DNA from 2 places in the Virgibacillus saliphilus genome. Region 2 is predicted to be linked to the other one. Evidence: predicted binding sites of a transcription regulator. Region 2 holds the regulator's gene; the other holds the start of a gene.
What was found. The regulator CtsR, encoded in region 2, represses protease genes until heat stress. The targets are predictions, from matches to a motif close to ATGGTCAATAAAGGTCAAACA.
Positions count from the first base shown of each region.

Region 1: clpP (ATP-dependent Clp endopeptidase proteolytic subunit ClpP) is a predicted target of CtsR. The motif match lies at 1,468-1,488, and genes of this name have one in related genera.

Region 1 is NZ_JAGYHC010000001.1:2,819,087-2,827,153, forward strand. It holds gene KFZ56_RS13715 (DUF3870 domain-containing protein) at 66-398, opposite strand; gene KFZ56_RS13720 (hypothetical protein) at 915-1,115, shown strand; tRNA gene KFZ56_RS13725 (tRNA-Arg) at 1,247-1,320, opposite strand; gene clpP (ATP-dependent Clp endopeptidase proteolytic subunit ClpP) at 1,537-2,133, shown strand; gene KFZ56_RS13735 (HPr family phosphocarrier protein) at 2,168-2,422, opposite strand; gene whiA (DNA-binding protein WhiA) at 2,539-3,492, opposite strand; gene mgfK (gluconeogenesis morphogenetic factor MgfK) at 3,512-4,477, opposite strand; gene rapZ (RNase adapter RapZ) at 4,480-5,364, opposite strand; gene trxB (thioredoxin-disulfide reductase) at 6,009-6,962, opposite strand; gene KFZ56_RS13760 (tetratricopeptide repeat protein) at 7,049-8,041, opposite strand.
Region 2 is NZ_JAGYHC010000001.1:158,500-166,566, forward strand. It holds rRNA gene KFZ56_RS00800 (23S ribosomal RNA) at 1-2,174, shown strand, start outside; rRNA gene rrf (5S ribosomal RNA) at 2,333-2,448, shown strand; gene KFZ56_RS00810 (MgtC/SapB family protein) at 2,680-3,378, shown strand; gene KFZ56_RS00815 (CtsR family transcriptional regulator) at 3,565-4,032, shown strand; gene mcsA (protein-arginine kinase activator protein McsA) at 4,045-4,593, shown strand; gene mcsB (protein-arginine kinase McsB) at 4,590-5,654, shown strand; gene clpC (ATP-dependent protease ATP-binding subunit ClpC) at 5,672-8,067, shown strand, end outside.

The DNA of each region.
Region 1 (8,067 bases), 2.7 Mb from region 2:
CTCTTTCATGAAGAAACCCAGTATATAACAAATGTGTACATTTGTTATATACTGGGTTTCACTTGTTAATGTAGTGAAGCAGTATCCGAAATGATTTGTTTATATTTCTTCAATGCATCTTTATACGCCACGATTATTCCTTTTTGGGATGAGCCGAAATATCGGGATTCTATCTTGTTAACAATCGTGGTAGTATCTGTCATGTTTTCTTTTATAAACAAAGACCTGAGAAAACGAACGGTTAATTCAATCGTAGCCGAACAATCAAAATCTACAATTTCATGTGTTTCTTTATTAATGACCAATCCAATAAAAAAGCCATTATATTGCTTTGTAATAGGATTATTGGAGGGAGCTTTAGCATCTCCAATAATGTAAATCATGTGGTCCCCATACATATCATTTAACCCCACCTACTATGTATGCGATTTCAACTATTTTAATAGTTTAACCTAATATGGAATAGTTGTCAAGGGAGATGTCCTTTCCGAGGCTTCGATTCCGATCACCTCCTCGTTTATTTGCTGCAATTATAGAATGAACAGCCATCTTCCCGAACACGTATAAGAACAGTAAAGAGGGCATTAATCCGGTCTGTAAATTTCCTCCAAAACAAGAGCTTGGTTGGTTTATTTTAATCTATATCAGCTATGCTATAATGTAATTAAGAAGGCAAAAGGAAGAAACTAGTGCTTAAAAGACTTGAGGCGTCACTTCAATTCGGTTTAACATCCTATAAGATTCAACCATTAACAGGCATCAATCGTTGGATAGTTACAAGGCTAAAGAATGGCGATAGAGAAGTTAAAAACCTTTCTTTAGCATGCGTTAAAATTATAGTCTATATAAACAGGATTTACAATATTTAAGCGTAGCTATCGATGGTAGACACAAATTTAAAGCAGGTGATAAAAGTGAAGGTAAAAAAACCAAAGTCCCCTATTTCAAAAGCTAAATCTAGTGTGAAGAGGAAAGTAAAAAAATCCATTACACCTGGATACGGTAAAGGTGGAGTGACAGCTATAACTAATCCGAAGAAATACGTGAAGAAAAAAGCGCTAGGACAGCCGATTTTAAAAAAGAAGAAAAAAAGATTTTGTTCATTGTTTAAATAAAATACTAATATCTTTAATTAAGAAAGAAAGAAACTTGACGTTTGCGATTTATTTGCAATCCGCTACTTTTATACACAAATGACAAGGGAATAAAAGTACTAACCCCTTGCCATTACTGATTTTATTCTTAGTGCGCCCAGAGGGATTCGAACCCCCGACTCCTGGTACCGGAAACCAGTGCTCTATCCAGCTGAGCTATGGGCGCATGTGATTTAAATTTGTCACAAAAAATATTATAACCTTTCTATCTAATTTATACAAGTCCTACGAAAATAGTCAGACAGGTTTATTTTTTTATCAGATGGGTATGCTGGAATGTAGTATTTTGGCAAATCAATTTGTTGAACGTTTTTGTTTGACCTTTATTGACCATTTAGGTATGATGAATATAGACGTTATGAATAAGGGAGGATTTTTAAAAATGAATTTAATACCTACAGTAATTGAACAAACAAATCGTGGAGAGCGTGCCTACGATATTTACTCACGCTTATTAAAGGATCGTATTATTATGCTTGGTAGTGGAATCGATGATAATGTAGCCAACACCATTGTAGCACAACTATTATTCTTGGAAGCAGAAGATCCGGATAAAGACATCTCACTTTACATTAACTCACCGGGTGGCTCCATTACAGCTGGTATGGCCATATTTGATACAATGCAATTCATTAAACCTGATGTATCAACTATCTGTACTGGAATGGCAGCATCAATGGGTGCCTTCCTGTTGGCAGCTGGTGAAAAAGGAAAACGATATGCTCTTCCAAATAGTGAAGTGATGATTCACCAACCACTAGGTGGTACACAAGGTCAAGCAACGGATATCGAAATCCATGCAAAACGCATTATTGAAATGAAACGAAAAATGAACGTGATTCTTTCTGAACGTACCGGACAACCAATAGAAGTTGTTGAACGTGATACAGAACGCGATAACTTTATGACTGCTGAAAAATCCGTAGACTATGGATTGATTGACAAAATTCTAGAACGTAATCCAAACGCAGATAAATAACATTTTAGGGTGCCTCAAATGAGACACCCTTTTATTATGTTTCCGAAACAAAACGTACTAAGTGATCTAGTGCAATTTCTTCATCATCACCATCTGCAATAATCATAATGTCCTCTCCACGGGTTATGGCCAAGCTCATTAGACCCATAATGCTTTTCGCATTGACTCTTTTACCTTCTTTTTCAAGAAACAAATGTGCACCATATCTGTTTGCCTCCTGCACAAATAGTGCAGCTGGTCTTGCTTGCAGACCTGATTCCAATTCTACTGTAACCGTTCGATCAACCAACATTCATCCCCCTCTACGTAAACGCTATCATTTTTATTCAATGATAACCGACAGCAACATATATAGCTACTGTCGATTTCGTATATTCTATTTCGATTATACCATAAATCCAATTTCTATTTTTGCTGTAATACTTCCCTATTTTTAAGTTTTTCGGCAAATTCATCAATTTTTTTCAAGCGATGGTTAATACCGGATTTGGAGATTTTCCCACTCGTTACTAATTCTCCTAATTCTTTTAACGAAACCTCCTGATGCTGGACGCGTAAAATGGCAATCTCTTGAAGCTTTTCCGGTAATTGATCGATTCCTACGGTATTCTCAATGAATTTAATGTTTTCAATTTGTCGGAATGCTGCACCAATCGTTTTATTTAAATTAGCTGTTTCACAATTCACAAGGCGGTTTACTGAGTTGCGCATATCACGGACGATACGAACGTCTTCAAATTTAAACAACGCATTATGGGCACCAATTAAACTAAGGAACTCCGTCATTTTCTCCGCTTCCTTAATATATACAATGTAACCATTCTTGCGTTGCAACGTCCGTGCTCGAAGGTTAAATTCATTTAACAAATCACATAATGAATCATTATGTTCCTGATGAAAATTAAAGATCTCTAGATGATAAGATGACGTTTCAGGATTATTAATCGAACCACCTGCTAAAAATGCACCGCGTAAGTAGGCTTTTCTGGAGTCGGTCTTCTCTATATACTTCCTTGAAATAGAACGCACTAATGTATATGGTTCCTGCAGTATATCCAAGTCTGATAAAAGGGTACGAACTTCTTCCTTTAAGCGGACGATATAGACATTATTTTTCTTCAGTTTCATTTTTTTGCGGACTAATAATTCGACTGGAAATCCGTAGAGCGACTTCATTAATGTATATATTCTGCGGGCAATAGCTGCATTTTCTGTTTGTATATCAAGCACATATTCATCTCTTGATACAGAAACAGCTCCATTCATACGAATCAATGCTGCCAGTTCTGATTCTACACATTGCAGGTCTTCTACCTCGATCCCTGTTAATTCTTTCTTTATTTCTGAAGCAAAAGACAATATGAACCCTCCTTTCTAATCATTGAGACGTCTCAATGATTGAATACAGTAATTTCGCCACTTTGATTGTGTCATGCCTTAGTGCCGCCTTTTCATAGTCAATAATATCTCCTTCAATAATCTCAAGCCCCATCTCGAGCAGGCGATCCGTATCATAAACAACCGGTTCTGCTTTTTCTTCGGCATAAATCGCACGAACTGTTTGTGCAATCGGCTCATTATGTACAACAATCGCATCCACACATCCATCTCCCACATGTTTAGTGATCGCTTGGACATGCTCAGAAGCGGTATATCCTGTTGTTTCACCGTCCTGGGTCATTACATTACACACATAGACTACGCTTCCGGCGGTATTTCTTATCGCTTCATCAACTTTGGGTGTGATCATTGCAGGTAAAATACTTGTATACAAACTGCCGGGAGCAATGACAACTAAATCTGCATTTTCAATTGCCCGAATGGCATTTGGTAGTGGCTCAACAGGTTGTGGACTTAAGAATACCTTTTCTATTTGCTTATTGGAAAGAGGGATATTGGATTCTCCTGATACAATGGATCCATCTGTCATTTTCGCATGCAAAGCCATATTATCATTAGAGATGGGATATATTTTTCCTTTTACATTTAAAACACGGGAAATTTCTTTGATCCCCATATTAAAATTACCGGTAACGGATGTCATGGCTGCAAGTAACAGGTTGCCCATGGAGTGTCCCGATAGTCCGTTTCCGACCGCAAAGCGATGCTGAAAAAGCTCCAGCAGCATAGGTTCAGCTTCAGATTGAGCTGCGATTACATTGCGTATATCGCCTGGTGCCGGGATTTCCATTTCATCCCGTAATCTCCCTGTGCTTCCGCCATCATCAGCCACGGTAACAAGTGATGTTAAGTGAATCGGCAAGTCTTTTAATCCACGTAATAGAACTGGCATACCAGTACCACCGCCTATAACAACGACGCGTGGTTGCTTCGTTTGAGTCATAATTAATTACCCTTTCTGTTATCAATATCACGATGACTGACGTGTGTTATATAAGTAAGCGATAGTTCTTTCGCAAAATATTCAGCGAGTGTTACAGAACGATGCTGTCCTCCCGTGCACCCTATTGCAATAACAAGCTGTGATTTTCCCTCTTTTCTATATTGCGGAAGCATGAACTGCAATAAATCGAGTACTTTTTCATTAAATTTTATTGTATCCGGCCATTTAAAGACATAGGAAGAAACTTCTTTATTCAATCCTGTCAATGGCTGCAAATGAGATACATAGTGCGGATTTGGCAAAAACCTGACATCAAATACTAAATCTGCATCAATCGGCAGACCGTACTTAAATCCGAATGAAACCATGTGAACAGAGAATATTTCCTGATTATCTTCAGTATATTTATTTATAATTTTTTCCCGTAATTCTTTCGGTTCTACATTCGTTGTATCAATAACTCGTTGCGCCCTTCCCCGTAATTCATCCAAAATTTCGCGTTCCTGCTGTATGCCATTTAATGGGAGCCCCTCAACAGCTAGCGGATGGGAACGTCTTGTTTCTTTATATCTGCTTACAAGCGATTCATCCGTTGCGTCAAGGAAAAGAATATGCTCTTGCAACCAATTTTCTTTCCCTAATAAATCCAAAGCTTCAACCAAGGAATCAAAAAACTCACGACCACGTAAGTCCATGACTAACGCTACTTTTCGAATATTATTTGTCGAATCTTTCATCAATTCAAGAAATTTCGGCAGCAATGTAGGCGGCAAGTTATCTACGCAATAATAGCCCAAATCTTCAAAGCTTTGAACGGCAACCGTCTTTCCAGCCCCTGACATTCCTGTAATAATGACTAGCTTTGTTTCCTGTTCTTCGTTGTTCATTGAAAATCTCCCCTTTGAAACCATTAAATGGAAGGAACTAGAAACATGTAAAATTGGTGCTTGAATTAATAATTAGGCTGTTTCCAAGAGATTATTGCATTTGACATGTAAAATATAAACTGTGTCGTGTGAGATCTCGACGCGCCAGCAATCTTTTTCGCAAGGAGTGATATACCCTAGAAATCACTTGCAACACGACGAGCACGAGAGGACCCACCAGCCGCCTAAGGTCCGCGTAGTGTATTTCTGAAGCGATAGGTTACGTCTTATTTTATATCAACTGAGCAACAACTCACAAAAGCCACTAATTATATCTATTACTATGCTGTGAAGCACTCACTACATAACTTATTATTATAATACTTCCATTATAATAGAAAACTTGTTATTTCGCCACGTTCTTGGTTCACTTGCGATGCAAAGGATATGCCAACGATAAATATAAAAGTAACAAAATGCGACTTCTACGCTAAAGAATGACACGATTGGACAAGATATGGCGAATACGAAAAAAATAGCACAGGTGACAAGCACCTGTGCAAAAAACTAATTTATTTATTAAAAGGGGGTCAATTAGTTATTCTCTATTATACCCCAAATATATTGCATGCGTGTTACAACAGCGTTAAAATGTTATTTCATTATTATGCTTCTTGCGCTTTTAAATCTTCCATCAAATCTTCCACATACTTAATTGCCGCTTCTGCTGCAATACTTCCATCACCTGTAGCTGTCACAATTTGTCGAAGGTTTTTTTCAAGAATGTCTCCAGCTGCAAAAATCCCTGGAACTCTTGTTTCCATTTGTTCATTTGTTGGAATATAACCCTCTTCATTTGTAATTCCAAGTGATTGGAAAGGCTCGCTTAATGGAACCATACCAATATAAATAAACACCCCATCAATTGGATGGTCATATTCTTCACCGTTTTTCACATTTTTGAGTGAAACACTATTCACTTTTCCTTCAGGACCATTGATTTTCGTTGCAACCGTATCCCAAATAAAATTAATTTTGTCATTATCAAATGCTCGATCCTGGATGATTCGTTGCGCCCGCAATTCATCACGTCTGTGCACGATTGTTACACTATCAGCAAAGCGGGTCAAATAAATACCTTCTTCTACCGCAGAGTCTCCCCCACCGATAACGACAAGATTTCTATTTTTGAAAAAGGCTCCATCACAAACAGCACAATAAGATACACCACGACCGCCGAGCTCTTCCTCACCGGCAACACCCAGCTTCTTGAATTGTGCGCCTGTCGTAATGATCAATGCCCTTGTATTAAATTCCTTTTTACCGGCAACGATTGTTTTGTAGTCACCATGATCGACCACTTCTTTTATATCACCATATGCGTATTCCGCACCAAATTTCTTAGCATGCTCGAACATTTTATTCGATAAATCTGGTCCCAATACATTTTCAAATCCAGGGAAGTTTTCCACATCTTCCGTGTTTGCCATTTGGCCTCCCGGAATGCCGCGTTCAATCATTAATGTATCTAAGTTAGCACGTGAAGCATAAAGTGCTGCGGTCATTCCTGCTGGTCCGGCGCCTGCAATAATAACATCAAACATACGATCTTCGGACATCATATCGCCCCTTTTTTCTTCAATTATAATTAAGCCATATATAGCTTATTAAAATCCATGCGATTCGTCTATTTTTTTGCTTATATTTATACCCAGGGATACACTTCATCCGATAGGCTTGGATGCTTTCTGCAGCCTTCTGTCCACAAAGCATATGCTTCTTCTTGCTTCCCGATGCGATATGCGGCTATACTGTACCCTCGGTAATAGGAAATATGGCTATTTACCAAACTTTTTGTCAGTGAGCGAAAACGGATATAAGCATCCTGATCATACCCTGTTCGTACTAACGTCACAGCTATTCGTAGTTTTTGCTGTTCATGAATAGGATATACATTTAATAATGTCTGAATATGCTTTTCATATGCTTGTTTTCGATTTAATTCATACTGAAATAACGCTAAATTCGTATGGCTGTATAAAGAAGCAGGGTCTTCCTCCAATATGTCTAATTCCATTTGGATTGCATCCTCTTTATGGCCAAAAAAGAATAGTGCCTGTGCATAGTCATGTTTTGCCGTTGGATGCCCCGGAAATAGTGTTATCATTTCTTCAATAAGCGGAAGTGCTTTTTCCCACTGTTTGTTTTCCATATGGTAAAAAACCGTCTCCTGATAGATAAGAAGTTCATCTTCTTCGTCTAAATCCCAGTTATCATCTTCCATATCTACTTCATCGATATCGATTAAATGAAGCAAGCTTTTGGCTTCCTCTGTAAAATCGCCTTCAGGCTCTTTATCAAGATATGTGTTCACATACTTTTTTGCATCATTTAAGAGGCCTAAATGGGCGTAATTATTCGCGATCAAATAATAGCAATCCGTATATTCTGTTGATTTTAAAAGATCGGTTAGTATCTGATTTGCTGTATGAAACGAACCAATTTCTGTATATATAATAGACATTTGACATTGATATAATGGTTCTCCGGGTCTTGCTTCCACCGCTTTTTTTAACCATTTCAATGCCATGTCAAATTTTCTCTTTTGAAAAGCTTCTACGCCTTTTGTGAAATAAAAATCACCTTCCGGAATAAAAGGGACAATATTGTCACCAGCTTTATCCTTCACTTGCTGCATTCGTAAGCCCCCCTTCATTCATTGCA
Region 2 (8,067 bases):
AGGGTGAAGGTCAGGTAACACTGACTGGAGGCCCGAACCCACGTATGTTGAAAAATGCGGGGATGAGGTGTGGGTAGGGGTGAAATGCCAATCGAACACGGAGATAGCTGGTTCTCTCCGAAATAGCTTTAGGGCTAGCCTCAAGGGATGAGTACTGGAGGTAGAGCACTGATTGGACGAGGGGCCCTCACCGGGTTACCGAATTCAGTCAAACTCCGAATGCCAGTTACTTGACCTTGGGAGTCAGACTATGGGTGATAAGGTTCATAGTCGAAAGGGAAACAGCCCAGACCGCCAGCTAAGGTCCCTAAGTATACGTTAAGTGGAAAAGGATGTGGCGTTGCTCAGACAACCAGGATGTTGGCTTAGAAGCAGCCATCATTGAAAGAGTGCGTAATAGCTCACTGGTCGAGTGACGCTGCGCCGAAAATGTACCGGGGCTAAACGTATCACCGAAGCTGCGGATTGTTCTTCGAACAATGGTAGGAGAGCGTTCCAAGTGCTGGGAAGTCAGACCGTGAGGACTGGTGGAGCGCTTGGAAGTGAGAATGCCGGTATGAGTAGCGAAAAAAGAGTGAGAATCTCTTTCACCGAAAGCCTAAGGTTTCCTGAGGAAGGCTCGTCCTCTCAGGGTTAGTCGGGACCTAAGCCGAGGCCGAAAGGCGTAGGCGATGGCCAACAGGTAGATATTCCTGTACCACCTCATGACTGTTAGAATGATGGGGGGACGCAGGAGGATAAGGAAAGCGCACCGATGGAATGGTGCGCCCAAGCAGGGAGCGAGTTGGATAGGCAAATCCGTCCAACGCTAACGTGACTTGTGATGGGGAGGGAAATAAAGTACCGAAGTTCCTGATTTCACACTGCCAAGAAAAGCCTCTAGTGAGGTCATAGGTGCCCGTACCGCAAACCGACACAGGTAGGCGAGGAGAGAATCCTAAGGTGAGCGGGAGAACTCTCGTTAAGGAACTCGGCAAAATGACCCCGTAACTTCGGGAGAAGGGGTGCTCACGAGTAGTGAGCCGCAGTGAATAGGCCCAAGCGACTGTTTATCAAAAACACAGGTCTCTGCGAAGCCGCAAGGCGAAGTATAGGGGCTGACACCTGCCCGGTGCTGGAAGGTTAAGGGGAAACGTTAGCTTTTGGGCGAAGCGTAGAACCGAAGCCCCAGTAAACGGCGGCCGTAACTATAACGGTCCTAAGGTAGCGAAATTCCTTGTCGGGTAAGTTCCGACCCGCACGAAAGGTGCAACGACTTGGGCACTGTCTCAACGAGAGACCCGGTGAAATTATACTATGCGTGAAGATGCGCATTACCCGCGACAGGACGGAAAGACCCCGTGGAGCTTTACTGTAGCCTGATATTGAATGTTCGTGCAGCTTGTACAGGATAGGTGGGAGCCTTAGAATCGTGAGCGCTAGCTTACGAGGAGGCACCCGTGGGATACCACCCTGGCTGCACGCACCTTCTAACCCAGAACCGTGATCCGGTTCGGAGACAGTGTCAGGTAGGCAGTTTGACTGGGGCGGTCGCCTCCTAAAGTGTAACGGAGGCGCCCAAAGGTTCCCTCAGAATGGTTGGAAATCATTCGTAGCGTGTAAAGGCAGAAGGGAGCTTGACTGCGAGACCTACAAGTCGAGCAGGGACGAAAGTCGGGCTTAGTGATCCGGTGGTTCCGTATGGAAGGGCCATCGCTCAACGGATAAAAGCTACCCCGGGGATAACAGGCTTATCTCCCCCAAGAGTTCACATCGACGGGGAGGTTTGGCACCTCGATGTCGGCTCATCGCATCCTGGGGCTGTAGTCGGTCCCAAGGGTTGGGCTGTTCGCCCATTAAAGCGGTACGCGAGCTGGGTTCAGAACGTCGTGAGACAGTTCGGTCCCTATCCGTCGTGGGCGTTGGAAGTTTGAGAGGAGCTGTCCTTAGTACGAGAGGACCGGGATGGACACACCGCTGGTGTACCAGTTGTTCCGCCAGGAGCATGGCTGGGTAGCTACGTGTGGCACGGATAAGTGCTGAAAGCATCTAAGCATGAAGCCACCCTCTAGATGAGACTTCCCATCACATCAAGTGAGTAAGATCCCTCAGAGACGATGAGGTAGATAGGTTCGAGGTGGAAGCGTGGTGACACGTGCAGCTGACGAATACTAATCGATCGAGGACTTAACTAAATGGCTTTTAGATGTACGTTACGAACACTCTTATTTAGTTTTTAGGGTATAAATACATAAAACCCTTGCATTTTCGTTTGGAAATGCCTATAATATATCTTGTCTTTCCTTTTCCATAAGGAAGTGCTGATAAGAAAGAGATCGCGTAAGCCGTTAGGTCTGGTAGTCATAGCGGAGAGGTCACACCTGTTCCCATGCCGAACACAGAAGTTAAGCTCTCCAGCGCCGATGGTAGTTGGGGCTTTGCCCCTGCAAGAGTAGGACGCCGCCAGGCAAAATTAAAAAAGCTGGAATGCACTAGTGCATTCCAGCTTTTTTCTATATTTAAAGATTGTTACATGCTGTCATTATTGTTATTTTTATATATAAGCAAATAGACTTTTTTCGATGGTTAAAACGTTAAAACGTATATGGCATCATATATATAATTGGAGAATCTCTAAACGATGTATCTTTACTAATTCACTGTGATATTAATATGGAAATAGAGATTGGAGGGTGGGAATTGGGAGATTTTATGGAATTTGTGTTTGATGATAACTTTACAATCATGATGTCTCGATTGTTAATTTCACTTGTTTTATCCGGGGTTATTGGTTTTGAGCGTGAATTAAATAATCATTCCGCTGGTTTTCGCACCCATATTCTCGTTGGGGTCGGAGCTTGTTTAATGATGCTATTATCTTTATTTGGCTTTGAGACATTTATGGCGGAGCACGATAATATCCGTTTTGATCCGGCGCGCATACCATCTTATGTTATTAGTGGAATTGGGTTTCTTGGCGCAGGGACAATTATCGTCTATGGTGGGACGATTCGTGGTCTAACTACCGCGGCTTCCATTTGGACGGTTGCAGGATTAGGCCTAGTTGTTGGTGCAGGGATGTACGTACCTGCATTGTTTACAACCCTTATTATTCTGCTTAGCCTGGTTTTCCTGAATAACTTTGAAAAGTTATTTGCTAAGGGACGTTCCTCTAATTTGATTGAAATTGTAGCATTGCCTGAACTTCAAATAAATGAAATTATCTCTGTCTTTGATAAATTTGATTCAACGATTAAAAATGTAGAAATTACAAAGGCAGAAAATGATATTAGAAATATCTTCGTAAAGATTGAGCGAAAACCTGATGTAGAACGAATTGCTTTGATAGAGGAAATCTCTAAAATTAATTATGTAAAAAATATTTCAGAGCTTAAATAGGAAATGGCTCGAACTTCTTCCACATAATTAATAGTTATCGCGTTTTTTCCTGTTTTGTTTCTCAAATTTTTGTCTACTCTATATATAGAACAATGTGTTTGCATCTCACGTGTTTTAGGGTATAATAAATGTATAGTCAAAGATAGTCAAAGTCAAAAGATTATGCGATGCAGAGGAGGTGGGCTCATGAGTAATATTTCAGATGTGATTGAGCAATATTTAAAAAAGATCTTACAAACAAGAGGGCAAAATGCAATCGAGATTAAACGTAGTGAAATTGCTGATCAGTTCCAGTGTGTCCCCTCTCAGATCAATTATGTAATTAAAACGCGTTTCACATTGGAAAAAGGGTACATCGTAGAGAGTAAACGTGGCGGCGGCGGTTATATTCGGATTATGCGAGTGATACATCAGGATAAGTCTGAACTCATTGATGAAATTATAAAGATGATCAATCCAACAGTAACGCAACAAGCTTCCATTGATGTGCTTGAGCGACTATTGGAAGAAGAATTAATTACCGAACGCGAGGCCAAAATTATCCTCAGTGGGATTGACCGAAATACATTAGCATTCCAGCTCCCACTTCGGGATGAGGTTCGAGCTCGTGTGTTAACTGCCATGCTTTCAGAATTAAAGTACCTAAACAAGTAAGGGGGAAAAATAATGCAATGTCAGGAATGCCAGCAGCGGCCGGCTACACTCCACTTTACGCAAGTGATCAATGGTACTAAAACCGAAATTCATGTTTGCGAAGTGTGTGCGAAGGAAAAGGGTTATATGACGTATCCGGAGGAAGGGTATTCCCTTCATAATTTGCTTACAGGTCTGTTCAATTTTGACTCGGCAATGATGGAAAGTCAGCAAAGTAATTCGTATAATCAAGTAAAGGAATTGAAATGCCCGCAATGTGGTATGTCACTTTCCACATTTAAAAAAGTAGGAAAGTTCGGCTGTGCAACGTGTTATGATACTTTTTCTGAACGTCTTGATCCGATATTGCGCAGGGTACATTCAGGTAATACCAAGCATTACGGGAAAATTCCCAAACGCATGGGTGGCGACTTGCATACAAAGAAACAATTGGAAAGCTATAAAGCTGAATTGCAACAATTGATAGAAGATGAAAATTTTGAAGAAGCTGCTCAAATAAGAGATAAGATTAAAGCATTGCAAAATCAGAGTGATGGTTCGAAAGCAGGTGATGATACATGACCTTAAAGCAATTCATGAACGAAGCTATTAGTCCTTGGATGCGCGAGGAAGGGCCGGATAGTGATATTGTCCTTAGTAGTCGAATTCGTCTGGCTAGGAATTTCTCAGATGTTTCGTACCCTATTCTTGCAGACCATGAAAAACTGGAAGGCATTCGGGATTTTATTAAAGAGGAGTATGAACATCAGTCATTTCAGGATTATGAGGACTTTTCGTTCATTTCAATTCCGGATTTAACAGCCATTGAAAAACGAGTTTTGGTCGAGAAGCATTTAATCAGCCCGCATTTATCAAAAAGTGAACATGCACCAGCAACGATTATTTCTAAGAATGAACAGGTATCTGTCATGATTAATGAGGAAGATCATATCAGGATCCAATTATATTTCCCGGGACTTCAACTGTCAAAGGCATTGGAGGGGGCATTTGAGCTGGATGATTGGTTAGAAGAGAAAATTAACTATGCGTTTGATGAGACGCGAGGGTATTTAACAAGTTGTCCAACAAATGTAGGTACGGGAATGCGCGCTTCTGTTATGATGCATCTCCCTGCACTTGCGATGACGAAACAAATTAACCGAATGATACCGGCGATTAATCAGCTTGGGCTTGTTGTTAGAGGTATTTATGGTGAAGGTAGCGATGCCCAGGGAAATATTTTTCAAATCTCGAATCAAATTACGTTAGGCAAGACAGAAGCGGATATTATAGGGGATTTACAAAGTGTCGTTCAACAATTGATTGAGCACGAAAGAAATGCACGTAACCGTATTATGGAGCAATCCGGTAAAAAGTTAGAGGATCGCATTTTCCGATCCTTCGGTGTTCTGGATTACAGTAGAATTATTGAATCAAAGGAAGCAGCGGCATGTTTATCAAATGTTCGATTGGGAATTGATTTAGGACTCATCAAAAATGTATCCAGAAATATACTTAATGAATTAATGATTTTGACACAACCGGGATTTCTGCAACAATATGCACAAGCAACTTTAACAGCCGATGAACGAGATGAATTAAGGGCATCACTGATCCGTGAACGCCTGCAATTGGAGAAATAGACAGGAGGAAAATGTATATGATGTTTGGACGTTTTACAGAAAGAGCGCAAAAGGTATTAGCGTTGTCACAAGAGGAAGCGGTACGACTTGGACATAACAATATTGGCACAGAACATATTCTCTTGGGGCTTGTTCGTGAAGGGGAAGGGATTGCAGCGAAAGCTCTGGAGTCATTAGGTCTTGAGGTTCCTAAGATTCAGGAAGAGGTAGAGAAGTTAATTGGCGTTGGAAAGAAGCCCATGCAATCGATCCACTATACGCCAAGGGCTAAGAAGGTAGTAGAGCTATCTCAAGATGAGGCAAGAAAGCTCGGCCACTCCTATGTAGGTACCGAACATATTCTTCTGGGGCTGATTCGTGAAGGAGAAGGAGTCGCTGCCCGGGTGTTGAATAATCTTGGTGTTAGTCTGAATAAAGCACGTCAGCAAGTGCTTCAATTACTGGGAAGCAATGAATCACAGGGTGGAAGACAAGGCCATCGTAACAATCAACAATCAAATGCAAATACGCCAACACTGGATTCGCTGGCAAGAGATTTAACGGTAATTGCAAAAGAAGGCAATGTGGATCCTGTCATCGGACGAAGTAAGGAAATTGAGCGTGTTATTCAAATATTAAGCCGTCGTACAAAAAATAACCCAGTGTTGATAGGAGAGCCAGGTGTTGGTAAAACAGCTGTAGCAGAAGGCTTGGCACAACAGATTATCGATAACGAAGTCCCTGAGACATTAAGCGACAAACGTGTCATGACTTTGGATATGGGTACGGTTGTAGCCGGCACGAAATATCGCGGGGAATTTGAGGATCGCTTGAAGAAAGTCATGGAGGAAATACGCCAAGCCGGAAACATCCTCCTGTTTATCGATGAATTGCACACGTTGATTGGTGCGGGTGGTGCTGAAGGTGCGATCGATGCATCGAATATTCTTAAACCATCCCTCGCCCGGGGTGATCTCCAGTGTATTGGTGCGACAACACTTGATGAATATCGTAAATATATTGAGAAAGATGCCGCACTGGAGCGCAGATTTCAACCAATTCAAGTAGATGAACCGACGCTAGAGGAAACGGTAAAAATTTTAAAAGGGCTGCGTGACAGATATGAGGCACATCATCGTGTGACAATTACAGATGAGGCCATTGAGTCCGCTGCAAGTCTGTCTGACCGCTACATCACAGAACGCTTTTTGCCTGACAAAGCAATTGACCTCATTGATGAAGCAGGGTCAAAAGTTCGATTGCATTCCTACACAGTTCCACCTGATTTGAAAGAATTGGAGCAAAAGCTGGAAGATGTACGTAAAGAAAAGGATGCATCCGTCCAAAGTCAGGAATTTGAAAAAGCTGCATCCCTAAGGGACTCCGAACAACGTCTGCGTGAGGAATTGGAAAAAACGAAAAAAGCATGGAAAGAAAAGCAGGGGCAAACAGATACTGAAGTGACGGTAGAAGACATTGCCAGTGTTGTATCTATATGGACAGGAGTACCGGTAGCCAGGCTGACGAAGGATGAAAGTGAACGTCTGCTAAATATGGAAGAGACCTTGCATAGTCGTGTGATTGGTCAGGAAGAGGCTGTTGATGCAGTTTCTCAAGCAATTCGCAGGGCGCGAGCTGGCTTGAAAGATCCGAAACGTCCAATTGGTTCATTTATTTTCCTTGGGCCAACCGGTGTTGGTAAAACAGAGCTTGCTCGTGCATTGGCAGAGGCGATGTTTGAAGACGAGGAAGCCATGATTCGAATTGACATGTCGGAATACATGGAGAAACACTCCACTTCCCGTCTGGTCGGTTCTCCTCCTGGTTATGTCGGCTATGATGAAGGTGGTCAGTTAACGGAGAAAGTTCGAACAAAACCTTATTCGGTTGTGTTACTTGATGAAATAGAAAAGGCACATCCGGAAGTATTTAATATTCTATTACAAGTACTGGAAGATGGACGGTTAACAGATTCAAAAGGGCGAGTTGTTGATTTTCGCAATACAGTGCTTATTATGACCTCCAACGTTGGCGCAAATGAATTAAGACGTAATAAATATGTTGGATTTAACCTTGGTGAAGAAGGGCAAGAGTACAAAGATATGAAATCCAAAGTGACCGAAGAAATGAAAAAGGCATTTCGTCCGGAGTTTTTAAACCGTATTGATGAAATGATTGTTTTCCACGCCTTGGAGAAAAAGCATATGAAACGTATTGTTACTTTAATGGTCGAACATTTAAAAGAACGCTTGTTTGATCAGGAGATTGACTTCTCCTTGACTGATAAATCACTGGAAAAAATAGCAAACGAGGCTTTTGATCCTGAATACGGGGCAAGGCCTCTACGAAGATCCATTCAGCAAAACATTGAGAACCTCCTATCAGAGGAACTTCTCAAAGAAAATATTACAAAAGGACAAAAAGTAAAAATTGG